DNA from 4 places in the Staphylococcus debuckii genome. Region 2 is predicted to be linked to each of the others. Evidence: riboswitches for the same ligand, from Rfam matches in the RefSeq annotation. Region 2 holds a riboswitch; each other region holds the start of a gene.
What was found. Region 2 has a riboswitch for S-adenosylmethionine ahead of CNQ82_RS03990 (methionine ABC transporter ATP-binding protein). Riboswitches for the same ligand answer to the same signal wherever they lie in the genome.

Region 1 (4,631 bases), 310 kb from region 2:
GGCAAATCTATCACAATTACTGGTCAATCTGTAGATCCGAACGGCAATACTGTTGTGACATTCAGTGATGGCAACTCAATTACTGTATCTAAAGGTCAAGATGGCAGATCTGTTTCTGTTAAAGACTCACACCAAGATGCAGACGGCAACACAGTTGTAGAATTTACTGATGGAAATACAATCACTGTCTTGAAAGGTAAAGATGGAAAAGACGGCAAAGATGGCAAGTCTATCACAATCACTGGCCAATCTGTAGACCCGAACGGCAATACAATTGTGACATTCAGCGATGGCAGAGAAATCACTATTCCAAAAGGCAAAGACGGCGTATCTGTTACTGTTAAAGATTCACATCAAGATAAAGATGGTAATACTGTCGTAGAATTTAGCGATGGCAATACAATTACAGTCATGAAAGGTAAAGACGGACGTGACGGTATTAATGGTAGAGACGGTAGAGATGGTAGAGACGGACGCGATGGACGTGATGGCAGAGATGCTCAACCAACAGCACCTGTTTATATCGTGAATAATTACATTGATCAATATAATACAAACATTATTGTATTTAGCGATGGTCAACGTATCGAAATTCCATGCGATGAAAATGGTAATGCAGTTGTGATTATTGGATATAACCACGATGTGAAAGGTAACGTAGTATTGCAATGTGCAAATAAAACTAAAATTATCGTACCTTGTCATAAACCTGAAACACCAAAAGTTACGATTCCAATGATTCCATTAGTGCCAGCAACACCTGTTGTACCGAATCAACCAGTGACACCGACACCAAGTGGACCAAATCATCCAGGTAAATCACCGAACGATGGTGGACAAACTAACACGCCGCTTGTACCAAATCAAAATACAACACCAAGTAATTCTCGACCAACTCCACCAGTAACAGGCACTCACACACCTGTTGTAAACCATGACGGTGGTCATAAAGTTGGAAACCCAGAACCAAATCATCAACCAGAAGTAAAAACAACTACGAAAGTTTCAACACCAAATAAAGTAGCTACTCAACCAAGCAAAGCGAAACCAGAACAAAATCAACCAAAAGCAAAAGTATTACCAAATACAGGCGCTAACGATACAGCACCAATGCTTTATGGTACTATCTTTGCTGGCTTAGGAACTGCAATGATGTTCGGCATGAAACGTCGTAAAAATCAAAAATAAATAAAGTTTTCTTCAAATTAAGAGCCAGGCCACCGTGCCTGGTTCTTTTTTAATTTTGAAAAGAGAAAAAGAAAACGAGTAAATGAACTGATTTTGAATAGCTTTACTATTGAGTTGAAAAGTTGCAAACGCTTACTAGCTCTAGTGTTTAGAATTAAGTTGAAATTAACAATTTTCTAAAAATTAATGTTGACTTTTTCACTCAGTAATGTAATATATGAAATATAAATGAACTGAATACATAACTCTTATCCAGAGAGGTGGAGGGACAGGCCCTATGAAACCTCGGCAGCAGGATCGAAATCGTAACTATTCGATTACTGTGCCAATTCCTACAGCAAATGCTGTAAAGATGAGACGAGCCAAATTATTCCGAGGACTTGTTTCATTGTCCCCGGAATTTTTATTTTTCAAAATAAAAGTCAAAATAGAGGCAAAATTCATTCATTTCAAACTATCAGAGGGGGACTAACCTATGATTGAGTTCAAGGATGTGAGTAAAACATTCCATAAGCGCTCAACAGAAATTCAAGCTTTAAAGGATGTCAGCTTTACTGTTGAACGACAAGAAATCTATGGTGTTATTGGCTACAGCGGTGCAGGTAAGAGTACTTTAATCCGTTTGGTAAATAAGCTTGAGAATGTAACATCTGGTGAAGTCGTTGTCGATGGACATCAAATAAATCAATACAGCAAGAAAGAATTGCGTAAAGTTAAGAAGAATATTGGTATGATATTCCAGCATTTCAACTTGCTGAATTCTAAAACGGTATTTAATAATGTGGCAATGCCGCTGATTTTGGAAGGCAAGAGTAAAAAATACATAAAAGAGAAAGTAGATGAAATGTTAGAGTTCGTCGGACTTGGAGATAAAGGCTCACAATATCCGAATGAACTTTCTGGTGGTCAAAAACAAAGAGTAGCCATCGCCAGAGCACTTGTCACAGATCCTCAAATTTTATTGTGTGATGAAGCTACAAGTGCACTCGATCCAGCTACTACGGACTCTATCTTGCGACTCTTAAAGCGAGTGAATGAAACATTTGAAGTAACGATTTTATTGATTACTCACGAGATGAGTGTCATTCAAAAGATTTGCGATAAAGTTGCCGTTATGGAACAAGGGCGCGTCATTGAAAAAGGCACTGTCTTAGATGTCTTCAGTCACCCGAAAACCGAAACGGCGAAGAACTTCGTTTCTACAGTTATCAGCACAGACATCAGTGAGAAGATGATTCATCAATTACCGACAGATGCCAATTATCAAGATGTGAAAGTTTATATGGAAGGTGCTCAATTAGGCTTATCTGTGATCCAAACATTGATTAAAGACTTTAATTTAGGAGTGAACGTCATTTATGCTTCGATGTCGGATATTCAAGATACTTCAGTCGGTTATTTGACATTACGTATTAAAGGCACTGACGAAGAGAAACAACGCGCATATGATTACTTGAAACAACATCACATCGAATATGAGGAGGTTGGATAATATGCTTGGTTCATCTTTAGACTCGTCGCAATTATGGGAAGCACTCTATCAAACGTTATTGATGGTTTCAATTTCACTAGTGATTGGTGCATTAATTGGGATTCCTTTAGGCATCTTACTAGTAGTGACGAAGAAAAATGGTATTTGGGAAAATGTAGCAATCTATCATATCTTAAATCCGATTATTAACATTTTTCGTTCGATTCCATTCATTATTTTGTTAATTGCGATTGTACCGTTTACTAAATTAATCGTAGGGACATCCATCGGTACAGCAGCGGCGATTGTACCTTTAACGGTATACGTAGCACCTTACATTGCGCGTCTCGTTGAAAATTCATTATTGGAAGTAGACGCAGGGGTTATCGAAGCAGCGAATGCAATGGGCGCCTCACCGTTCCAAATTATTCGCTACTTCTTAATGCCAGAAGCTTTAGGATCATTAATCTTAGCGATTACTACTGCAATCATCGGTTTGATTGGTTCAACAGCTATGGCCGGTGCAGTAGGTGGCGGCGGTATTGGTGACTTGGCCTTAGCTTATGGTTACCAACGTTTTGATACTATCGTCATTGTTATTACAGTAGTTATTTTAGTCATTATGGTTCAGCTGATTCAATCTCTCGGGAATGTTTTGGCTAAGAAGATTCGCAGAAATTAATCACACAAAGGGGTTTTTTAGGATATGAAAAAGTTATTAGTATTATTAATGGCATTAGTCGTAGTACTTGCGGCTTGCGGCGGCAATAAGAAAGATGATAAGACCGTCACAGTAGGGGTCGCATCAGATGATACAAAGGTATGGGATAAAGTGAAAGAACTGGCGAAGAAAGATGGAATCAACGTTGAAATCAAGAAATTCTCTGATTACAACGTACCGAACAAGGCGCTAAACGATGGGGATATCGACATGAACGCATTCCAACATTTCGCATTCTTGCATGAATATGAGAAAGCAAACAAAGGGACTCATATCACACCAATCCGTACAACAGTCTTCGCTCCATTAGGTATTTATTCTAAGAAGATTAAAGACGTTAAAGATTTGAAAAAAGGGGCAAAAGTCGTTATTCCTAACGATGTATCAAACCAAGCACGTGCATTGAAACTTTTAGAAAATGCAGGTTATATCAAACTTTCTAAAGACTTCGGCTTAAAAGGAAGCAAGAAAGATATTGTAGAAAACAAGAAAGATTTAGATATCAAAGCAGTGGATGCGCAACAAACAGCACGTTCTTTAGACGATGTAGATATTGCAGTTATTAATAATGGTGTAGCTTCTAAATCAGGTTTAGATCCTAAGAAAGATCCAATTTTCTTAGAAAAAGATAACACTAATACATCTAAACCTTATATCAATATTATCGCTGTAAATGACAAAGATAAAGATAATAAAACATACAAGAAAGTTGCTGAATTGTATCATTCTAAAGAAGCACGTAAAGCTTTAAAAGAAGATACTAAAGATGGAGAAAAAATCGTGGATCTATCTCAAAAAGAAATCAAAGATATTACAGATAGTTTGAAATAAGCAATAAGCAGAGTGGGATTGAGACAAAATAAAGTCTCGATTCCACTTTTTTAATAGAACAATAAAAAAAGACTTCGAATCAGTTGCCTGAATCGAAGTCTTTTAAGTAGCGGAGAAAGAGGGATTCGAACCCCCGCGGGCCGTTAAGCCCCTGTCGGTTTTCAAGACCGATCCCTTCAGCCGGACTTGGGTATTTCTCCATGTAATATTTAACACAAGAATTATTATATAATAAGATAACCTACCCGTCAATAACTTTTTTAATAAAAAATCTAAAATCTTTGTAGCCACTTCACAAAGTTAAAATCAGCTAAGCAAAGTTGTTATGGTTGTCAGTCTTATAAAGCGGGTAAATATTAAATGTTATGACAAAACTACCAATTTAGGAGTGCTACAAAATGGAAGAATTATATTACGGTG
Region 2 (4,631 bases):
TTATTAAAAACATACTGTTATTCTGCTGGAATTACAGCACCATCATATTTTTTATTGATGTAATCTTTGATTTCTTTAGATTGCAATGCTTTGATTAAAGCTTTGATTTTTTTCTCTTTTTGGTCGCCATCTTTAACAGCAACTAAGTTTGCATATGGGTTACCTTCTGGTTTTTCAAGTGCAATTGAGTCTTTTTTAGGACTTAAATGTTGTTCGATTGCAAAGTTAGAGTTGATAATTGCTGCATCAACATCTTGGTTTTGATAGATTTTTGGTAAGTACTCTGCTGATTGTTTGTTATTGAATTTGATATCTTTTTTGTTTTCTACAATATCGCTGAATTTAGCATCTTGAATTTTAACACCTTTTTTCAACTTGATTAAGCCGTCATCTACGAAGAATTTCAAGAAACGTCCTTCTTCAGCAGGGTTGTTGGAAACATAAACTGTTGCGCCTTTTGGAAGATCTTTTAAGCTTTTATATTTTTTAGAATATACAGCCATTGGTTCTAAGTGTACGTTACCTACTGATACAAGTTTGTAACCTTTACTTTTCTTTTCAGTGTTCAAGTAAGGTGTATGTTGGAAGAAGTTAGCATCTAATTCGCCATTATCTACCAATTTATTCGGTGTAGTATAGTCGTTGATTGTTTTGATTTTTAAGTCATAACCTTCTTTTTTCAAGATTGGTTTAGCTTTTTCTAAAATTTCAGCATGCGGTGCAGGAGATGCGCCTACTGTGATTGTTTTCGAATCGCTGTCTGATTTATCTTTGTTGCCACAAGCTGCTAAAGCTGCTGTTAATACTAAAACTGCTAAAATACTAATAATTTTTTTCATTTGCTTTACCCCTTTTTTGAAATCAATATTAACGTTTGTCTATTTTATTAGTAGCCCAGTCACCCACGTATTGGATGATGAACACAAATACTAAAATAAGGATAGTTGAAACTAAAATGACATCATTTTGGTTTCTAGTAAATCCTGTTAAGTAGGCCAAGTTACCTAGACCTCCGGCACCGATTACACCAGCAACTGCTGTAGATCCTACTAAAGCGATTGCTGTTACTGTGATACCTGAAATTAAAGCTGGACGTGCTTCTGGAATTAACACTTTTCTGATAATTGTCCAAGTATCAGCTCCCATAGAACGTGCTGCTTCAATCACACCTTTATTAATCTCTTTGAACGCAATTTCTACTAATCGTGCATAGAATGGTGCTGCACCGATTACTAATGCCGGCAATGCACCTGTTGGTCCGCTGATAGTTCCTAAAATCAAACTTGTAAATGGAATTAATAATAAGATTAAAATGATGAAAGGAATCGCTCTGAACAAGTTAACAATAAACGAAACAATTTGGTAGAACACTTTAGCTACAGGTGATTTGCTTTTAGCAGTTAAAAATAAGAGAACCCCTAAAATTAAACCGATGATAAATGCAAATACCGTAGAAATTGCCGTCATATAAAGCGTTTCAATTGAAGCTTGCCATACTTGATCCCATTGAACGTTCGGCATTGTAATCATTTCTTGAAGTATATCGCTGAATGATTTATCCATGACGTACCACCTCCACGTTCACACTGCGTTTTTCCAATTCGTTTTTGAACTCATCAAAATATTCAGTTTTCAATCCTGCAATATGTACAATCAAGAAACCAACCGGTCCATTTTTAGAATGACGAATATTTGCTTCTAAGATGTTGACATTTAAATCATATTGCTGCGTGATATAGGATACGAGAGGTTCAGTTGTTTCTTCTCCCGCAAAGTTAAATCTGAGGATATAACCATCTTCCGCTGCCGGAATTAATTCTTCAATAGATTCGTCGAATTCGTCATTTAAACCTTCTTTCACAAAACGTTTAGTGACTTGATGTTGCGGATTCTCAAATACTTCTTTCACATTACCGCGCTCAATTACACGTCCATTTTCCATCACTGCAACTTCATCACAGATTTGACGGATAACGTTCATCTCATGCGTAATGATAACAATCGTTAAATCTTCTTCTTTTCTAATTTTTAAAAGTAGTTCTAAAATTTCATCCGTTGTTTGCGGGTCTAATGCACTTGTTGCTTCATCACATAACAAGACTTTTGGATCATTCGCTAATGCACGCGCAATACCGACTCTTTGTTTTTGACCTCCAGATAATTCAGAAGGATAGGCCTTTTCACGTCCGCTTAAACCTACCAAATTAATTAATTCTTTGGCTCTGGCTACAGCTTTGTTGCGCTTAACACCTGCAATTTCCAATGGAAACGTAATGTTATCCAACACTGTTCTGGACCATAATAGGTTGAAATGCTGGAAAATCATGCTGACTTTTTGACGTTTCTTTCTTAACTGCGATTTAGAAAGCTTACCCAATTCTTCTCCGTCTATAATCACTTCACCTGAAGTTGGTTCTTCTAAATAATTTAAGATTCTGACAAGCGTACTTTTACCAGCGCCTGAAAACCCGATAACGCCGTAAATCGTACCTTCTGCTACATCTAAATCGACATGATCGACAGCTAGTACATCTTGATGTTTCGTCTTATACCGTTTGACGATTTGTTTGAGTTGAATCACCCTATACTCCCCTTTCCTTGCTTACATTACCACATTAAAAAATGCTTTCTCTTATCGTCGCTTCAAGCGATAAAGAGAAAGCAATTTAAAATTTCTTTCTCTCATCTTCAAAAGCAGTTCAACTTTTTGTGAATTGGCACCATTTCTAATAAGACGGTTGCCGGGTTTCGCAGGGCACATCCCTCCACCTCTCTTGATAAGAGATAACACTATTTAATTGATATTTATCCTACCACTTCACTCTGTGATAGTCAATAACTATTTTAAATTTTCTAATAAATATGGAACAGATTGAAATGCGTAAATTCGCTTTATTTCTTGATCTTTAGACATCAACATTACTACCGGAACAGATTGTATTTTATATTGCTCGCTGAAATCCGCATGAAAGTTCAAGTCCGCTTTGACTACTGGCAGTTGCAATATATCATTTGCAATATCCAGCATTCTTTCGGAAATTTTGCACGTTCCGCACATTGGTGTATAACCAAATATCAGATGTTTGTCTTTATCAAAATTTTGGGTAATATCTGTTCTAGTTGTCTTGCTTGTACTCATCTATAAACTAATCCTTTCACAGGAGCTTCATCTTTTACGTTAAATCCATATTTTCTAAGCACTCTAGCAAGGTAAGGTCTAGGACAGCGAGCTACTTCACAATAGGTTTTGTCCACAAAGATATGCTCGCTTTCTGAAAGATAATGTTTAAACCATTGGCGGATGCGTTGTCCTTCTTTATCTGCATCCACGAGGATATAGACTGGGCGTTCATATAGGGATTCAATCATATCGTCTAATTTATCAATCCCCATTGTGCCGTGTGTACAAATGATTTGGACTGGTTCGTTCATCACCTCTTGAACACGCTTTTTATCTGTCTTACCTTCAACAACGATTACTTTATCTAACAATGCCATATTCACTACACTCCAATACTCTCGTGATATCATTGCATAATACTTGCAAACGTGGTGCTTAAGTTAAGAAATACGTAATAATATTAAATTTTGCTAATCAAACTTATAATTCTATAGTAACGCAGAAACTTATCGCTTTGCATGAAAATTGTTTTGAAACAAATGCATTATGTACTCAACTGTTAAGTAACTGCACTTTACTAATATAGTTAGTTATATCCATTTCCACGAAAAAAATAACCCCAAAATACAAAGTATCCTGGAGTTGCTTTTTCAATATAAATTATTCACCAATCATTTCTTTATATTGATCTGCTGATAATAAGTCATCTAATTGACTTTCATCATTTAATTTCACTTTCACCATCCATGCTTTTTCATATGGTGATTCATTAACGAATTCAGGGCTGTCTTCTAATTCTTCATTAATTTCAACTACAGAGCCTGAAACAGGTGCATATAATTCAGATACAGTTTTAACTGATTCTACGCTACCGAAAGATTCGCCCTCTTCAATATCATCTTCTGTTTCTGGTAACTCAACGAATACGATATCGCCAAGTTCACCTTGTGCGTATTCAGTAATACCGATTGTTACTGTATCGCCTTCAACTTTAACCCATTCATGTTCTTTTGAATATTTCAATTCCTCTGGCACTGCCACACGAATCCCCTCCTATAATATAAATGAATACTCTTTAATGATGCCATATGAAACCTTTTCATTCAACTATTTATAGACATCTTTTATGTTTTAAATTTTTTTGGTTAATTTAATTAATCGAGTTCTTAAAAGGAATGCAAATACGGGTCACAGTTAAGTTAGTTTACCCATTTTTCTTTGTATTCTTTTTCATTGAATCCAAGCGTTATTTTATCGCCTGAAATTGCTAATGGACGTTTCACTAACATACCGTCTGAAGCCAATAAATCTAGCTTTTCATCGTCTGATAAATCATCTAAACGGTCTTTCAGGCCTAATTCGCGGTATTTACCTCCGCGCTTGTTGAATAATTTGTCAATTTCGACACCGGTCTTATCAATCATGTCTTGCAACTCTCTTTTATTGGGATTAAGCTCTACAATGTCAATCGGTTCGTAACTTACACCGTATTCATCTAGAAATTTAGCTG
Region 3 (4,631 bases), 580 kb from region 2:
AACCATCGTTGATTCTTTGTTTTGCAAACTCGATGTGCTCCTCTTGTAGTATAGGCAGTATAGGAATTTTATTCGTAAATAACATGTTAAATCGCGTCTAATCCTTTTTCCAAGTCATTAATGATATCATCAATATGTTCAAGACCTACAGAAATACGAATCGTTTCAGGAGTAATACCCGCAGTCAATTGTTCTTCTGGAGTTAATTGAGCATGTGTCGTAGAAGCCGGATGAATCACTAATGATTTAGCATCGCCTACATTCGCAAGCAATGAGAATAATTCTAACGACTCGATAAATTTAATGCCTGCCTCATAACCGCCTTTAACACCGAAAGTGAAAATAGAACATGCACCTTTAGGAAGATATTTTTCTTTCAAATCATAGTACTCACTAGAAGGAAGACCCGCATATTTCACCCATTCTACTTTGTCGTGATTATCTAAGAACTTAGCAACCTTTTCAGCATTCTCAACATGACGTTCCATTCTTAAAGATAATGTTTCTAATCCTTGAAGGAGTAAGAAAGCATTTAAAGGAGACAGACAAGCACCTGTGTCACGTAATAACGTCGTTCTGATTTTGAACGCTAAAGCAGCTTCTCCAAAGGCATCCGCAAATACTAAATCATGATAAGATGCATCAGGTTCAGTCAAACCAGGGAACTTGTCATTTTGTTTCCAATCGAAGTTGCCGCCATCTACTACGACGCCTCCCATAGAAGTCCCATGTCCGCCAATAAATTTAGTCGCCGAATGTACCACGATATTCGCGCCATGTTCTAATGGTCTGAATAAATATGGAGAAGCAAAAGTGTTATCCACGATTAATGGAATTCCCGCTTCATGCGCAATTTCTGCTAATTTCTCTACATCTTCTACATTACCTTCAGGATTGCCGATTGTTTCAATATAAATCGCTTTAGTATTATCTTTAATAGCATTTTTAACTTCATCAAAGTTCTTGCTGTCGACAATAGAAACATCAATACCATACTTAGGCAAAGTATGACTGAATAAAGTATAAGTACCACCATATAAAGTAGAGCTTGCTACAATGTGATCTCCTGCTTCAGCTACTGTTTGTACAGCATACGTAATAGCCGCCATACCAGAACCCACTGCTACCCCTGCAACACCGCCTTCCAATTCCGCAACACGTGTTTCAAAGACAGCCACGGTCGGATTCGTCAAGCGAGAATAAATATTGCCTAATGCGTTTAAACCGAATAAATCTGCCGCATGTTGTGTATCATCGAATGTGAAAGATGTCGTTTGATAAATGGGTACTGCTCTCGAATTCGAAGTAGGATCTACCTCCTGTCCTGCGTGTAATTGCAATGTTTCAAATTTAAAATCGTTTGTCATGTTCTATTTCCCCCTTATTTAACATAAAAAATAAGCCTACCTGAAAAGATAGACTCAAAACTTCTTATCTTTCAGGTCTTCACCTGCTGGAATTAGCACCTAACTTAAATAGGTTGCCTGGTATCGTCGGGCCAGTCCCTCCACCATTCTGGATAAGTTTTATATAATTTAATCAGAGTATAAAACTATTCTTTCTCCTTGTCAACAGACTATTCTCATTTTTCAGAAATTAATTTAGACTTTGCTTGCTGAAAAACACTGTCCCAGTACTCTCTTTAAAAATAAAAACCCGATTGCCTAGCTTTCAGACAATCAGGTTTCCTTTTCCATATGCTATTGTTTAGAACGAATAACACGCAGTACTTTCAACATATTCTGCCATAAGGAACTATGTCTAGAATATACTAAGTATCTTGGTTCCCAGTGAGGTTTAAACTTTTCTTTATATTGTCTCAATCCGCGGAAGCGATATAAATTGTTGAAGTTTTCGAATATGCGTCCTGCGATACGTTCATTCAAGTAAGAGAACTCCGTCTGTCCAACATTAGATAATGTCGCCATTCCCATGTTGAACGCTTTATAATCATGTTCTTGGCCCCATAACAACATATGAAGGTATAAACCATCCATCAATGGTAAATCAACATCAGGGAGCCAACGGATAAGGTCTACAGAGAATGAATCATTATAATGCGTCGGCATTAAAGTACTGAACGCAATAATTCTACCGTCTTTTTCTTTTAAGATACCGACCGGGGCTTTAGAGACATAGTTGTCTGTAAATTGGCCGACTGAAAAATGCATTTCATTTTTTCCATCCAGCCATGCATCACTGACCTGTTTCAATTGTTTCATCAATTCCGGTGAAAATGGTGGTTCTATAATTTCAAATTGGATCTCTTGATCAGCAATTTTATTCAATGTTGCTCTGAAGCCTCTGCGTTTCTTACCTGAAGTCGTAAAGGTCGTTAAATCAATTACCGCTTCTTCCCCTAATTTAAAGAACTGATTACCGAAATCATGATACAACGGCATATAACGATCGCTCGCTTGATAGAAAATCACTTCATAGCCCATCTTCACTGCATAATCATAAATTGTCTCTAATAAATGGTGGAAACGTGCCGGGTTACCGATAGGATCTCCAAGTACAACTAAAGCATTGGATTTGTAGCGGTACATCACAAATGCTTCTTCAGATTCATCCATAAATACTTCTTTATCGCCACTATAGATAAGGTGGCTTAAATAGTTGCCGCCGTATTGCTGGATAATCTCTGTACAACGTTCGAAATCCGGTTTCGGGCGCTCTTTAGAATATGCTTGTTCAAATAACCAGACAATAAATGCCACAAGGATGAAAATGACGAGTGTCGTCAACCATAAATAATAACGTAGGAGCGAATTATCTAATTCCATCTTGTATGCATCTAACGCATTCAACACTAATTTAATAATATAATGATTTAAAATCAGCATACCTGCACTGACAAAAAACATAGCGACAATATGACGCAGTCGAAGTGGTCGTTTCAAAATCGTTGTTTTGTTGAATGAATAAACCAACAATGCGAATAGAACTACTAGCCAAAACATCAGCAATACCGATGTATTCATATACAAGGTAATCGCAAAAATGATAATAATCGCAAATAAAGCAAATAAAATGGCACGTCTGCTTTGTTTAAAAATTCCTCGTACATTCAACATTAAAATCAAACAAGCACTCGTATGAATCGTCACAATAATATAATAAAACATGTGATTAGGATCGTATAATCCATCATAAATAATCGATACATTGTTTAATAAGAACATCAAGCTAGTAAAAGCGACTAAAATTCCTAAAGATAACGAAGGAATCTTAGAAACGACAGCCTTTTGATAAGAAAATAAGAAACTAGTGACTTCTTTTGCCGGTGTATAATATCTGGATTGTTCAATATAACGTCTTGCAGAAGTACCGAATTCAAAGATAGATAATATCATTGAAATGAGCAGCGGTATAAAGTAATAAGCAAAACGATACATTAAGAGACCTAGCAATATTTTTTCTTCTGGCAAGCCTAAGTATTTCAAACCTACTAAAATCACGACATCAAAGGCTCCGAAGCCACCAGGGATGAAACTGATCAAACCTGCTATGGCAGCGATAATAAAGATACCGATTACCGAAGTATATGGCACATCTAAATGAACGACACGCAATGAAAAGTACAATACTGTACTTGCAGCAATCCATTCAACCGCTGAAACCATCGTAAGATAAACACCTGTTAACCGATGATTCTGTTGAACCGGCTTCTTGATGGTAAAAATGATAAATGCCGGTAAGAATAATGCCACGACATACATCATAATATGTACAGCAGGATAGCGATATAACAAATGAGATGCATTGAAGACATGTGTGACTACCAAAATCGATAGGAAGCTCAATCCTGTCAACATCGATAGCAAGACTAACGAAATATAATGCATCAAAGTCTTGGTATCTTTAGTATAATTTCTATAAACTGCCAAACGCATGCCTGCACCGATAAATCCACCAAATCCAATGATGGAATTCAAAGCATTGATAATATAACTAATTCTAAAGACTTTTCCTAAAGGTATAGACAACTTCAATGTGCGTACCATGATATAGTCATAAAAGCTGAGCAGTAAAATAGATGCGGCACCGATTGCAAACACACCCGTTAACTGTACCCTATTCAATTTTTCAAAGAGAATAAACGCCTTTTTAAAATCCATGTGCGCAATTTCTCTATACAAAATAGTAGCTACAACGATAAATAAAACTGTAGCAAAAACGATTTTCGCTATGGTGAACAAGCGACCTTTTAATTCTTTTGACATTTTTTCACTCAATTCTTAATTGATATTTTTTGTTATTCTTTAATTATTTAACTCGTTTACTAGCAAATAATATCAACTTACATAGTAAAAATATACCACAACCTTAAGTGATTCAAAACGTAAAAACAGACATAACCTCCTAACAATAGTGTCATGCCTGTTTCTGTTCTGAATTATTTTTCCAATTCATTATTCGGATTGTTCGCCCATTCTTCAGTACTTACCTCATAAGGCTCAGAATCATGGCCGTAATAGCGGTTGTAGCGACGTTTGAATATATCAAAGAGGTGCATTACCAATACTTTAAGTACGGCGTAACCTGGAATCGCTAAGATGACACCTACAACACCTAATAAATTTCCGGCACATAATAATACGAAAATAATAGTTAACGGATGAACTTTG
Region 4 (4,631 bases), 1.0 Mb from region 2:
CGGAATGATAGCAGATATCTCTCCTGCTAAAGATAAAGCGAAGAACTTCGGTTATATGTCAGCAATTATCAACTCTGGTTTTATTTTAGGACCAGGGCTAGGCGGATTTATGGCAGAATTTTCACATCGTTTGCCGTTCTATTTTGCCGGGTCACTAGGCATTGCAGCATTTATTTGTTCCTTATTCTTTATTCAAGGAGCAAAACGCGAAACGACAGATGGTTTCCATACTGTAATTGAACCGCAAGAGTTGGCTAAAATTAATATTAAAGTATTTATTACACCGATAATTATTACCTTTGTATTAGCTTTCGGCCTGGCTGCATTTGAAACATTATTCTCTTTATATACTGCGGACAAAGTTCATTACTCGCCTAAAGATATTTCCATTGCCATTACAGGCGGCGGTATAGCCGGGGCAGTTTTCCAAATCTTCCTATTTGATAAATTTATGAAATACTTTGAAGAATTGACTTTTATTCAAATATCTTTGTTCTATTCAGCGGTAGTCTTATTCTGTTTGATTATTGCGCATGGTTACTGGACTATCATGCTTATCAGTTTTATCGTCTTTATAGGTTTCGATATGATTCGTCCAGCAATCACTAATTATTTTTCAAATATTGCAGGTGATCGACAAGGACTCGCAGGTGGTTTGAACTCTACCTTTACTAGTATGGGCAACTTTATCGGTCCTTTAGTAGCAGGCGGTTTATTTGATGTGAATATTGAATATCCTTTATACATGTCGATTATAGTCATGCTATTAGGCATTGTAATTATCTTCTTAGAAAAAATACTGAGAAAAAGAAAACAAACGAAAGCAAGTTAATTGTAGAGACGATTATATGGAAGAGTATATAAATAATTAAAAGATATCATTTAAGCCGATGAAAATTCTGTGGATTTTCATCGGCTTAAAATTGATATTGAACAGAAATTTTAAAGCTGTTAGTTGCCTAGTGAGTACTTTTTGTATTTCTTAGTATAAAGACGTGTGATAAGAGATATTATTCCGAATGTCATAAATATAATAAACATCCACACTGTTCCATTCATTACTAAACTTGTATTATCATATAATAATCCTTTTAATGTCTTAATATAGTAATAGAAAGGGTTCCAAGGAAGAACAAGATGCTGATAAAATTCTGGTACCATTGCATTAGGCAACATCACAGATTGTATCGTAAAGAATAATAAGAGTATAAATACAGGGACTATTGCTATACCTGTCCATACCATAAATCCAAATATCAGAGCAGAAAAACCTAAAATAGCAATTGCAATATAAGTTGCTGTAATTACAGGTTGATTAAAATCAAAATTTAAAACACCGCTCATATAATAAATGTAGATGAATGAACCGACAAAAGCGGCGGTAGTAATGGATAAAATGAGTTTGCATACAAACCACAATTTGTCTTTACTTGGAGCTAATTTCTCTCTATTTTTAAATGTAAAGAAAGATAAAATAGCTATAATAAGAGACGTTAGCCAAATAGGTGAAAACATAACAGCAGCTGCATTGCCATTAGCTTGGTTGTCTTTAATTTTATTCAAAGTAGTAGTATCCACTTTTACAGGATTAACGAAGTGATCGAATTGCTTGGGAGATCGATATTATTTTTAGCTAATAACTCAACATTTTGTTTGCTGATTTGATTGTTTAATTTGTCTGAAATTTTAGTTAAAGCTTGTTGGGCGATATTCGATACTTGTGCATTGCTCCCTTGGTTAATGATAATTCCTATTTGTGCTTCTTTCGGTTCTGGTACTTTTTGTGCGCCTTTACCTACTTTTGATTGCATGATTTTAATTTGTTCAGGTGATAACTCGCCTGAATTAACCTTTTCTTTTATTTCTTTTTGTTTTTCTAACATAATCTTATTTTGCGCATTGCTTAGAGCATTTTTTGAAAAATCTTTATCGAACACAATAGCTCCAACATATTTATTATCTTCTAACCCTTTATTGAGTTTTTTTGTATTATCTACTTGCTTCCAATCTATAGTTTCATTTTTACTTTCTTTTAGTTTATCAATAAAACTTTCTCCTATATTCATAGATTTACCTTGAACTTCAAAACCACTGTCTTTATTTAATACTGCGATAGGAACATTTTTAGGTTTCGGATTATAAGCAGGATAAAAGGCTGTTGCTAAGATTATAAGGATAAGTGTTGCTGCAATAGGGATAAGCCATAGTAATTTTTTCTTCATAAAGTTTCCTCCTAATTTTAAGCAACACGATGTTGCTTATCATTCTATGTGTTATTATAAACTCGTAAAAACTATACTCAATAACCAATTAGGACGAATGTGAATGTTAAGCAACAAATTAGAGAAATATGTAAGAAAAGTAATTTTCTGATATTGCTACAATCATAGAGATGTTAATTAGAAACGAAAAAAGGAGACGAACAAATGGATCGCAGAGTCAGACGTACCACAAAATCAATCAGCAGTGCATTTATTCAATTGCTTAAAACTTATTCGATAGAGGAAATAACTATTCAACAGATAGCTGACGAAGCAGATATCAATAGAGCGACATTTTATAAGTATTATACAGATAAGTACCATTTATTAACCGCATTAGAAGACAATGAAATTCAAAACATCAAAAAACATATAAATTATAATGCACTATCTACATTTAGAGAAAGAAATGAAAAAAGTTTGAATGACTTATTTAATGGTGTCTCTCAAAATATAGTTGAAATTATACTTAAGAATATTGAGTTATATGAAGTTTTATTTAATATGAAAAGAAAGAGTGCTATCGAAGATAAATTGTCTGAAACTATAGCACAAAATTTAACTACTATATTGAACAATGAAAAAAACATCAATACTATTCCCTATAGATATTTTCATTGTTTTATAGCAGGCGCTATTATTTCCACTATTAAATTTTGGGTGCTTGATCCTGACAGAATATCTAAAGAAGCGCTTATTAATAGTTTATATTTATTAATGTACAAAGGACCTTTAGGACAGTTATTAGATGAAGTGTCTTCTGGAAACTTAAAGTAAAAATTCAATATTGAGACAGTATATCTATGCTCGCAACAGTTGACACAAAAGTTGTGAATAGATATTCTGCCAACCATTATTTATCAGAAAATTTTAAAATCTCATTGACCGCATTTTAAGTTAGTGGTAACCTTAATACAATTCAATCAATTAAACTCTTATCCAGAGCGGCGGAGGGAAGTGCCCGACGAAGCCCGGCAACCATCATTATATGAAAAGGTGCTAATTCACATTAAGCGTAAGCTTATAAAGATGAGAGAAAGTATTTAAGGCTTTCTCTTTTACAGAGGAAGTCTTTTTCTGTGTGAAGGAAGAGTAGATTTTATTGAAGAACTTATACATAGGAAGGTGTCAATAGACATGAAAAAATTCATAAGTTTGTTTGCATTGTTAGCAGTCATCTTTACACTTGCGGCGTGCGGCCAAAGCAAAAGCGCTGAAAATAAGAAAATAACCGTAGCAGCATCCCCAGCACCGCATGGAGAAGTATTAGAACATGCTAAAGAAGAAATGAAGAAAAAAGGTTATGACCTAGAAATTAAAGTAGTGAATGATTATAAAGTACCGAATAAATTGTTGGATAAAGGAGATATAGATGCGAACTTATTCCAACATGTCCCTTATTTAAACGCGGAGAAAAAGTCGCACGGTTATAAGATTGAAGAAGTCGGAAAAGTATTTACAACGCCGATGGGTGTCTATAGTAAGAAGTATAAAAATATTAAAGATATTCCGGACGGCTCTACAATTTATGTTTCCAATAATCCGGCTGAAGAAGGCCGTTTCTTATCATTCTTTGTTAATGAAGGTCTAGTGAAACTTAAAAAAGGTGTCAAAATAGAAGATGCTAAATTTGATGACATTGTTGAAAATAAAAAACACCTGAAATTCAACAATCAACAAGGCGCAGAATTTTTACCAAAAACATATAAAAGCGGAGAAGGGGCAGCTGTAATTATGAACTCCAACTATGCGATGGATAACGGTTTGAAACCTTCTAAAGATGCGATTGTCATGGAAGATAAATCATCTCCATTCGCTAATATCCTTGCAGTAAAAGAAGGGCATAAGAACGATAAGAAATTCCAAGAGTTAATTAAAGTCTTACAATCAAAAGATATGAAAAACTTTATTGAGAAAAAATACGGTAAAGACGTTGTACCGTATGAAGCAAAATAACTGACAACAGGTGGTAATCATATGACAAAGTTAGGCATTATCGGAACAGGACGCGTAGGCAGCCAAGTATTAACGGATGCACAGTATCTAGGTGCTTTTTCAGAAATTGTATTGATAGATACAAATGAAGATTTAGCACACGGGGAAGCCTTAGATCATCATCATTTACAAGGTTTAAATCATACGCATCATATCAAGATATATGAGGGCAGTTACCAAGATTTAGCGGATGCAGAGATAGTGATTGTTTCTGCAAGCGCGCCTTCTACTCCAGATATGGCAGATCGTACCTTATTGACACGAGCGAATAGTTCAATTATTCATTCAGTATTTGAACAGCTGAACCAAGTAACACAAGAAGCTGTCGTTATAGTGATTTCAAATCCTGTAGATGCGATGACTTACTTAGGACAG

Region 1: another riboswitch for S-adenosylmethionine. It lies ahead of CNQ82_RS02550 (methionine ABC transporter ATP-binding protein); the one in region 2 lies ahead of CNQ82_RS03990 (methionine ABC transporter ATP-binding protein).
Region 3: another riboswitch for S-adenosylmethionine. It lies ahead of CNQ82_RS06855 (O-acetylhomoserine aminocarboxypropyltransferase/cysteine synthase family protein); the one in region 2 lies ahead of CNQ82_RS03990 (methionine ABC transporter ATP-binding protein).
Region 4: another riboswitch for S-adenosylmethionine. It lies ahead of CNQ82_RS12300 (MetQ/NlpA family ABC transporter substrate-binding protein); the one in region 2 lies ahead of CNQ82_RS03990 (methionine ABC transporter ATP-binding protein).

What each region holds. Positions count from the first base shown of each region.
Region 1 covers NZ_CP033460.1:572,628-577,258, forward strand. Annotated here, with positions in the region: gene CNQ82_RS02545 (YSIRK-type signal peptide-containing protein) at 1-1,188, shown strand, start outside; SAM riboswitch class I at 1,434-1,547, shown strand; gene CNQ82_RS02550 (methionine ABC transporter ATP-binding protein) at 1,664-2,680, shown strand; gene CNQ82_RS02555 (methionine ABC transporter permease) at 2,682-3,341, shown strand; gene gmpC (dipeptide ABC transporter glycylmethionine-binding lipoprotein) at 3,366-4,211, shown strand; tRNA gene CNQ82_RS02565 (tRNA-Ser) at 4,322-4,411, opposite strand; gene CNQ82_RS02570 (alpha/beta hydrolase family protein) at 4,610-4,631, shown strand, end outside.
Region 2 covers NZ_CP033460.1:884,277-888,907, reverse strand. Annotated here, with positions in the region: gene CNQ82_RS04000 (MetQ/NlpA family ABC transporter substrate-binding protein) at 18-839, opposite strand; gene CNQ82_RS03995 (methionine ABC transporter permease) at 868-1,563, opposite strand; gene CNQ82_RS03990 (methionine ABC transporter ATP-binding protein) at 1,556-2,581, opposite strand; SAM riboswitch class I at 2,680-2,784, opposite strand; gene CNQ82_RS03985 (thioredoxin family protein) at 2,840-3,139, opposite strand; gene CNQ82_RS03980 (toprim domain-containing protein) at 3,136-3,498, opposite strand; gene gcvH (glycine cleavage system protein GcvH) at 3,782-4,162, opposite strand; gene CNQ82_RS03970 (arsenate reductase family protein) at 4,321-4,631, opposite strand, start outside.
Region 3 covers NZ_CP033460.1:1,464,726-1,469,356, reverse strand. Annotated here, with positions in the region: gene CNQ82_RS06860 (homoserine O-acetyltransferase/O-succinyltransferase family protein) at 1-85, opposite strand, end outside; gene CNQ82_RS06855 (O-acetylhomoserine aminocarboxypropyltransferase/cysteine synthase family protein) at 87-1,367, opposite strand; SAM riboswitch class I at 1,429-1,526, opposite strand; gene mprF (bifunctional lysylphosphatidylglycerol flippase/synthetase MprF) at 1,701-4,226, opposite strand; gene CNQ82_RS06845 (AI-2E family transporter) at 4,400-4,631, opposite strand, start outside.
Region 4 covers NZ_CP033460.1:2,533,851-2,538,481, reverse strand. Annotated here, with positions in the region: gene norA (multidrug efflux MFS transporter NorA) at 1-832, shown strand, start outside; gene CNQ82_RS12315 (hypothetical protein) at 952-1,563, opposite strand; gene CNQ82_RS12310 (YhgE/Pip domain-containing protein) at 1,581-2,222, opposite strand; gene CNQ82_RS12305 (TetR/AcrR family transcriptional regulator) at 2,427-3,038, shown strand; SAM riboswitch class I at 3,194-3,297, shown strand; gene CNQ82_RS12300 (MetQ/NlpA family ABC transporter substrate-binding protein) at 3,399-4,217, shown strand; gene CNQ82_RS12295 (lactate/malate family dehydrogenase) at 4,239-4,631, shown strand, end outside.